One region of the Cupriavidus alkaliphilus genome, then DNA from elsewhere that is predicted to be linked to it. Evidence: predicted binding sites of a transcription regulator. Region 1 holds the regulator's gene; the other holds the start of a gene.
What was found. The regulator LexA, encoded in region 1, represses DNA repair genes until DNA is damaged. The targets are predictions, from matches to a motif close to ACTGTATNNNNATACAGT.
Positions count from the first base shown of each region.

Region 1 (3,411 bases):
GCGGCTGCGAGGTGGAGCGCGAGCAGAAGCGCGACGGCGAATACAAGGAAGAGCGCAAGTGCAAGGGTGGGCCGCGCGGTTACGAGCAGAAGCAGAAATACCGCGAAGGCCCTTGCCTGATCGAGCGCGAGTGGAAGCGCGACGGGGAATTCGAAGAGAAGATCGAGTGCAAGCGCTGGTAAGCCGCCTGCCGGGCCAAAGGCCGCTGCTGGTCAATCGCGCAAAGATCGAGATGGCGCGTGGCGCGTGCGCGGGTTAAAATCCGCACCCGGCTCCGCACAAAACTGCAATGCGAAGCCGAAAGCGTTGATTTCAATGGGGTCAATGGCGATGGACGCCGGGATGGCAAATTCCCGTCGTCGTGGGTTCGAGTCCCATCCAGCCACCCCATGCATTCTCCAGGACGGTGCCTCCCAAGGGCGCCGTTTTGCATTCCCCGGGGGTGGTATGTTGGTTCGAACGGCACTGATTGGCGCAGCGATGGCAACCATGGTGGCAGGGTGTGCCACTGGCACTTCGGAGAAGGACGTCCGCGCTCGCCCGCCGATGCGCCTGTATACGCCGGTCAAGATGGCGGAGGTCGCGAAATGCCTGCGCAACAATCTTGGCGATGAGGCTACGCTGGTCCAGTTGCCGGCGAAAAACCAGATCGAAATCCGTATCGGCCAGAGCGCGGCAAGCGGTGAATATCAATACGCCTACCTGATCTCTCTGACGCCACAGGCCGACGGCACGGCGCTGGAATTGCGCAAGACCGATACCTGGTTTCCCCAGCTGACGCCGACGGAACTCGAGGCCGAAGCCAAGGCGTGCGCGCGTAGCTGAGCGCGACAGAAGTCTGGCGACGCGGCAAGCGTCCGCGTCCGTAAATAACAGTCAGGCGGCCAGCTTTTCGGTGGTTTCAAGTTCCAGCATGCGGCAGATGGCCGCCATGCTGCCGACCATGGTACGGCGCTGCGTACCCTGGTAGACGCGTACGCCCTTGCTCTGGCGAAACGGCACGGGCTTGACCGGACGGCGGGCGGCGACGTGGTGGATTTGCGGCATGGTGGCACCTCTTTTTAGGCAAAGCGGGGTCAACACCCGGCAAGCCGGGCGGCGTCTGCAAAGCAATGGAAGCGGGTAGGCCCGTGCAGGCAAAGCGCCTGCGATGGTGCCCGGCTAGAAGCCGGAAGAGCGGATCAGCCCGACGGCGATGCCTTCCAGCGAGAACTCTTCACCGGGCTCGACGATGATGTTGGTGAAGTCCGGGTTCTCGGCAATCAGTTCGATATGGCCGCCGCGCCGTTGCAGGCGCTTGACGGTGACGTCGTCGCCCAGTCGCGCCACCACGATCTTGCCGTTGGCCGCCTCGCTGGCGCGGCGCACGGCGAGCAGGTCGCCATCGAGGATGCCGGCGTCGCGCATGCTCAGGCCGCGCACGCGCAGCAGGTAATCCGGACGCTCATCGAAGACCGAAGCATCGACCTGGTACTGGCGGTCGATATGCTCGGCGGCCAGGATGGGGCTGCCGGCTGCGACGCGGCCCACCAGCGGCAGCGTCAGCTGCAATACGCCGGCCATTGGCAATGAGAACTGGTCCGGCATTTCCGAATCGCTGCGCGACACCTTCAGGCGGATGCCACGCGACGCGCCCGGCGTCAGTTCGATCACGCCTTTGCGGGCCAGCGCCCGCAGATGTTCTTCCGCGGCATTGGGCGACGAGAAACCGAACTCCGCCGCGATCTCGGCGCGGGTAGGGGGGAAGCCGGTACGGCGGATCGTGTTGCGGATCAGATCGAAAATCTGCTGCTGCCGGGGTGTCAGGGTCGCCATGAGATCGCCGTTCCGTGCAGGGCCGCTGGGCTGGATGATGGAGGCTCTGGTCCGTTATCCAGCATCCGGCGGGCCGGGCACTGTATGTTTAAACAGTATGCTGTGATTTTATACAGTATCGGCGTCAGTGCAAGCAGAATTTTGAGGCGTGTCGCATGGACACCGGCCAAGGCGTCTGATCCTGGCTGCGGCGGGGCGTGTGCGCCCGCTACAATCGCCTTTCCTTTATCCAGAACAAAATCGTTGCGCGCTCCCATGACCCAATTGCCTCGCATCGTCGTATTGGCCACTGGCGGCACCATCGCCGGTGCCGCCGGCAGCGCCGCCAGCAGCGCCCGCTACCAGGCGGCGACCGTGCCGGTGTCCTCATTGCTGGCGGCGGTGCCGCCCTTGCAGTCGCTGGCCCGCATCGAGGCCGAGCAGGTGGCGCAGGTCGACAGCAAGGACATGACCTTTGCGCTGTGGCAGACACTGGCGGCCCGGGTGGAGCACTGGTCGGCGCAGCCCGAAGTCGCGGGCATTGTGATCACGCACGGCACCGACACGCTGGAAGAAACCGCGATGGCGCTGCACCTGACGCAAGCGTGTCCGGTGCCAGTGGTCCTGACCGCCGCGATGCGTCCGTCGACGTCGCTGTCGGCCGACGGGCCGCTGAACTTGCTGGATGCGGTGCGCGTCGCCGCCCACCCGGATGCGCGCGGCAAGGGTGTGCTGGTGGTACTGAACCAGCAGATCCACGCGGCACGGGACGTGGCCAAGGCGCATACGTCGGCGGTCGATGCCTTTGTCTCGCCGTGCGGGCCGCTGGGGTTCGTGCAGGACGACTACGTGCGCTTTGCCCGGGCACCGCGGGCGGCAGCGCCGATCGGGCCGATGCCGGCAGCGTGGCCGGTGGTGGAGATCGTGGCCAGCTACGCCCAGCCGGGCAGGGCGCTGGTGGATGCGCTAGTGCAGGCCGGCGCCGCGGGGCTGGTCGTGGCCGCGACCGGCAATGGCTCGGTCCACGAAGCGCTGGCAGCGGCTCTTGCCGATGCGGCGGCGGCCGGGGTGGCGGTGGTGCGCAGCTCGCGTACCGGTGCGGGTCATGTGGCGATCCCGCCGCAGCCCAGTCCTGTCGACGGTGTGTTCGTGTCTGCTGCGGACCTCAATCCCTACAAGGCGCGCGTGTTGCTGGCGCTGGCCCTGGCGGCGGATGCCGGGCTCGCGCGCGACCCGGCGCGGCTGCAGGCGGTCTTTGCCAGCGCCTGATTTGCCCGTGAAATCAGCGGCTTGCGTAGTTGGCACGCGGCGGGCTATAATTTAAGGCTATTCAACCTTGCCACACCGGACTCGTGACGCCCGGGTGGCTAATCCCAAAAGGAGCGTCAATGCGTCATTACGAAATCGTCTTCATCGTCCACCCGGACCAGAGCGAACAAGTGCCGGCCATGATCGAGCGCTACAAGCAGCTCGTGACCTCGCAGAACGGCAACGTTCACCGCGTGGAAGACTGGGGCCGTCGCCAGATGGCTTACATGATCCAGAAGCTGGCCAAGGCTCACTACGTTTGCCTGAACATCGAATGCGGCAAGGAAACCCTGGCTGAACTGGAACACG
Region 1 covers NZ_JACHWE010000001.1:1,087,945-1,091,355, forward strand. The annotation lists gene FHX60_RS05150 (hypothetical protein) at 1-182, shown strand, start outside; tRNA gene FHX60_RS05155 (tRNA-Ala) at 317-385, shown strand; gene FHX60_RS05160 (hypothetical protein) at 481-825, shown strand; gene FHX60_RS05165 (hypothetical protein) at 877-1,047, opposite strand; gene lexA (transcriptional repressor LexA) at 1,162-1,815, opposite strand; gene FHX60_RS05175 (asparaginase) at 2,071-3,063, shown strand; gene rpsF (30S ribosomal protein S6) at 3,183-3,411, shown strand, end outside.

Region 2 (3,411 bases), on a different contig from region 1:
TGTTCAGCATCTCGGTCAGCATCAGGCGGTTGCCCTGGACCATCACCGGATGGTCGTCGGCATCGAGGCCCAGGTCGATGTCGCGCGCCCACGCCTGCGGCAGCCAGTCCTTGACCACTTCGCGCGCCAGCGCCGCCAGGTCCAGCGCGGCCATGCCGCCGGTGCCGGCCAGGTTTTCCATGCGCGCCAGCGACAGCAGCTGCGTGACCAGGTGCGCGGTGCGTTCCGAGCTGCCCGCGATCTGCGCCAGCGAGCGCCGCAGTTCTTCCGGCGACTGCTCGCGCTGCGCCAGCTCGGCCTGCATGCGCAGGCCCGCCAGCGGCGTCTTCATCTGGTGCGCGGCATCGGCGATAAAGCGCTTCTGGGTCTGCACCGACTGGTCCAGCCGCGCCAGCAGGTCGTTGAACGAGCCCACCAGCGGCGTGATTTCCTGCGGCGCGGCGCGTTCGTCGATGGGACTGGTATCGCCCGGGTTGCGCGCGCGGATGCGCTGCTGGATCGCGGTCAGCGGCGCCAGCCCGCGCGACAGCCCGAACCACACCAGCACCACCGCCAGCGGCAGGATCACGAACTGCGGCAGGATCACGCCCTTGATGATCTCGTTGGCCAGCCGGGCGCGCTTGTCCAGGGTTTCGGCCACCTGCACCAGCACCGGCTGGGTGCCGCTGACCTGCTTGAGCTCGATATAGGTGTAGGCCACGCGCACGTCATTGCCGGCCACGCGGTCATCGCGCAGCGACACCAGCCCGGCGTGGCCCTGGTCTTCCTCGGAAGGCAAGGGCAGGTCCTGGTCGCCGGCGATGTATTCGCCGCGCTTGCCGACCACCTGGTAGTAGATGTTGTCGGTCTCGTCGGCGCGCAGGATCTCGCGCGCCGACAGCGGCAGCTGCAACGTGACGCGGCCGTTGACCTCGCGCACCTGCTGCGACAGCACGATGGCGCTGGCTTCGAGCGCGCGGTCGAAGGGACCGTTGGCGATCGACTTGGCCACCAGGTAGGTCACCGCGATGCTCATCGGCCAGAGCAGCAGCAACGGTGCCAGCATCCAGTCCAGGATCTCGCCGAACAGCGAGCGCGGCGCGGGGTGGGCGGTGCTTTCCTCCAGGTGCGGCAGTGCGTCGGCCAGGTCCTGGTCGGTGGCCTCGGGCGTGGAGGGGGAAGGGGGCGTGGCGCGCGGCACGCGCCGCCAGGGCAGTCGCAGCAGGCTCATGTCGGCGAGGTTGCGCTCAGGTCGGTCGCATGGCCTGCGGTCACGGGATCAATGCGGCGCGGCCACCGCCGGCTGGAATTTCTCCAGGCAGTAGCCCAGCCCGCGTACGGTGGCGATGCGGATGCCGCCCACTTCGATCTTCTTGCGCAGGCGGTGCACATAGACTTCGATGGCGTTGTTGCTGACTTCCTCGCCCCATTCGCACAGGTGGTCCACCAGTTGTTCCTTCGACACCAGGCGGCCGCTGCGCGTGAGCAGGATCTCCAGCAAACCGATCTCGCGCGCGGACAGGTCCAGCATCTGGTCGTTCAGGTAGGCGATGCGCCCGACCTGGTCGTAGGCCAGCGGCCCGTGGCGCATCAGCGTGGCACCGCCGCCGGCGCCGCGTCGCACCAGGGCGCGCACGCGCGCCTCGAGCTCGGTCAGGGCAAAGGGCTTGGCCATGTAGTCGTCGGCGCCGAGGTCCAGGCCCTTGACGCGCTCGTCGACGCTGTCGGCGGCGGTCAGGATCAGCACCGGCAGCATCGCGCCGCGCGCGCGCAGGCGCTTGAGCACCTCCAGCCCCGACATGCGCGGCAGGCCCAGGTCGAGGATCAGCAGGTCGAAGGTCTGGGTCGACAGGGCCGAATCGGCTTCGAGGCCATTGGCGACATGGTCGACGGCGTAGCCCGAGTGGCGTAGCGAACGGGTCAGGCCGTCGGCCAGCACGTCGTCATCTTCGGCGATCAGAATGCGCATGGTTGTCTCCACCCTGGCCGGCATAGCCGGCACCGGTGCGCAACGGGCACGGGGGCGCGAAGGGGCTTGCCAAGCATACTGTTTTTTTATACAGTACCCGCACGTTCCGCTGGGGCCGCCCGGGGAGACCCCCTGGAGTGCGGCCGCGCAGACAGCCGGGCCGGCGCTGATGCCGGCAAATGCCGGTGCCGCGCCACATGCGGCCTATTTATACACCATTTGATTCAAGGACGACCATGGACGACAAGAAGGCAGGTGCCGGCGTGAGCGCCGAGAAGCAGAAGGCGCTTGCCGCCGCGCTCTCCCAGATCGAGAAGCAGTTCGGCAAGGGCTCGATCATGCGCCTGGGCGACGGCGAGGTCGAAAAGGACATCCAGGTGGTTTCCACCGGTTCGCTCGGCCTGGACATCGCGCTTGGCGTCGGTGGGCTGCCGCGCGGCCGCGTGGTCGAGATCTACGGGCCGGAATCCTCGGGCAAGACCACGCTGACGCTGCAGGTCGTGGCCGAGATGCAGAAGCTGGGCGGCACCTGCGCCTTTATCGATGCCGAGCACGCGCTGGACGTCAACTATGCGTCCAAGCTCGGCGTCAGCGTCGGCGACCTGCTGATCTCGCAGCCCGACACCGGCGAGCAGGCCCTGGAAATCACCGACGCGCTGGTGCGCTCGGGCTCGATCGACCTTATCGTCATCGACTCGGTCGCCGCACTGGTGCCGAAGGCCGAAATCGAAGGCGAAATGGGCGATTCGCTGCCCGGCCTGCAGGCCCGCCTGATGAGCCAGGCGCTGCGCAAGCTGACCGGCACCATCAAGCGCACCAACTGCCTGGTGATCTTCATCAACCAGATCCGCATGAAGATCGGCGTGATGTTCGGCTCGCCCGAAACCACCACCGGCGGCAATGCGCTGAAGTTCTACGCCTCGGTGCGCCTGGACATCCGCCGCATCGGCTCGATCAAGAAGGGCGACGACGTGATCGGCAACGAGACCAAGGTCAAGGTGGTCAAGAACAAGGTATCGCCGCCGTTCCGCGAGGCCTTCTTCGACATCCTCTACGGCCAGGGCATCTCGCGCCAGGGCGAGATCATCGACCTGGGCGTGGATGCCAAGATCGTCGAGAAGTCCGGCGCCTGGTACAGCTACAACGGTGAGAAGATCGGCCAGGGCAAGGACAACGCCCGTGAGTACCTGCGCGAGAATCCCGACATTGCCGCCGAGATCGAAAACAAGGTGCGCGCGGCGCTGGGCGTGGTGGCCATGAACCCGACGGCCGCAGCCGCGGCCGCAACGATCGAAGACTGATCGCGCCGACGGCCGCTGCGCCATCCCGAAGGCCGGGGCATCGCCGATGCTCCGGCCTTTTTACTTGGCCCGAGGCGCCGTCCTCCTAACCGCTGATACCGGTCACCCATGGCAACCCGTCCCCCGCTGTCGCTGAAGGCCCGCGCCGTCGGCTACCTCTCG
Region 2 covers NZ_JACHWE010000004.1:229,057-232,467, forward strand. The annotation lists gene FHX60_RS15920 (sensor histidine kinase) at 1-1,210, opposite strand, end outside; gene FHX60_RS15925 (response regulator) at 1,259-1,948, opposite strand; gene recA (recombinase RecA) at 2,185-3,249, shown strand; gene recX (recombination regulator RecX) at 3,358-3,411, shown strand, end outside.
Region 2: a site for LexA is predicted at 2,026-2,043, ahead of recA (recombinase RecA). Genes of this name have one in related genera too.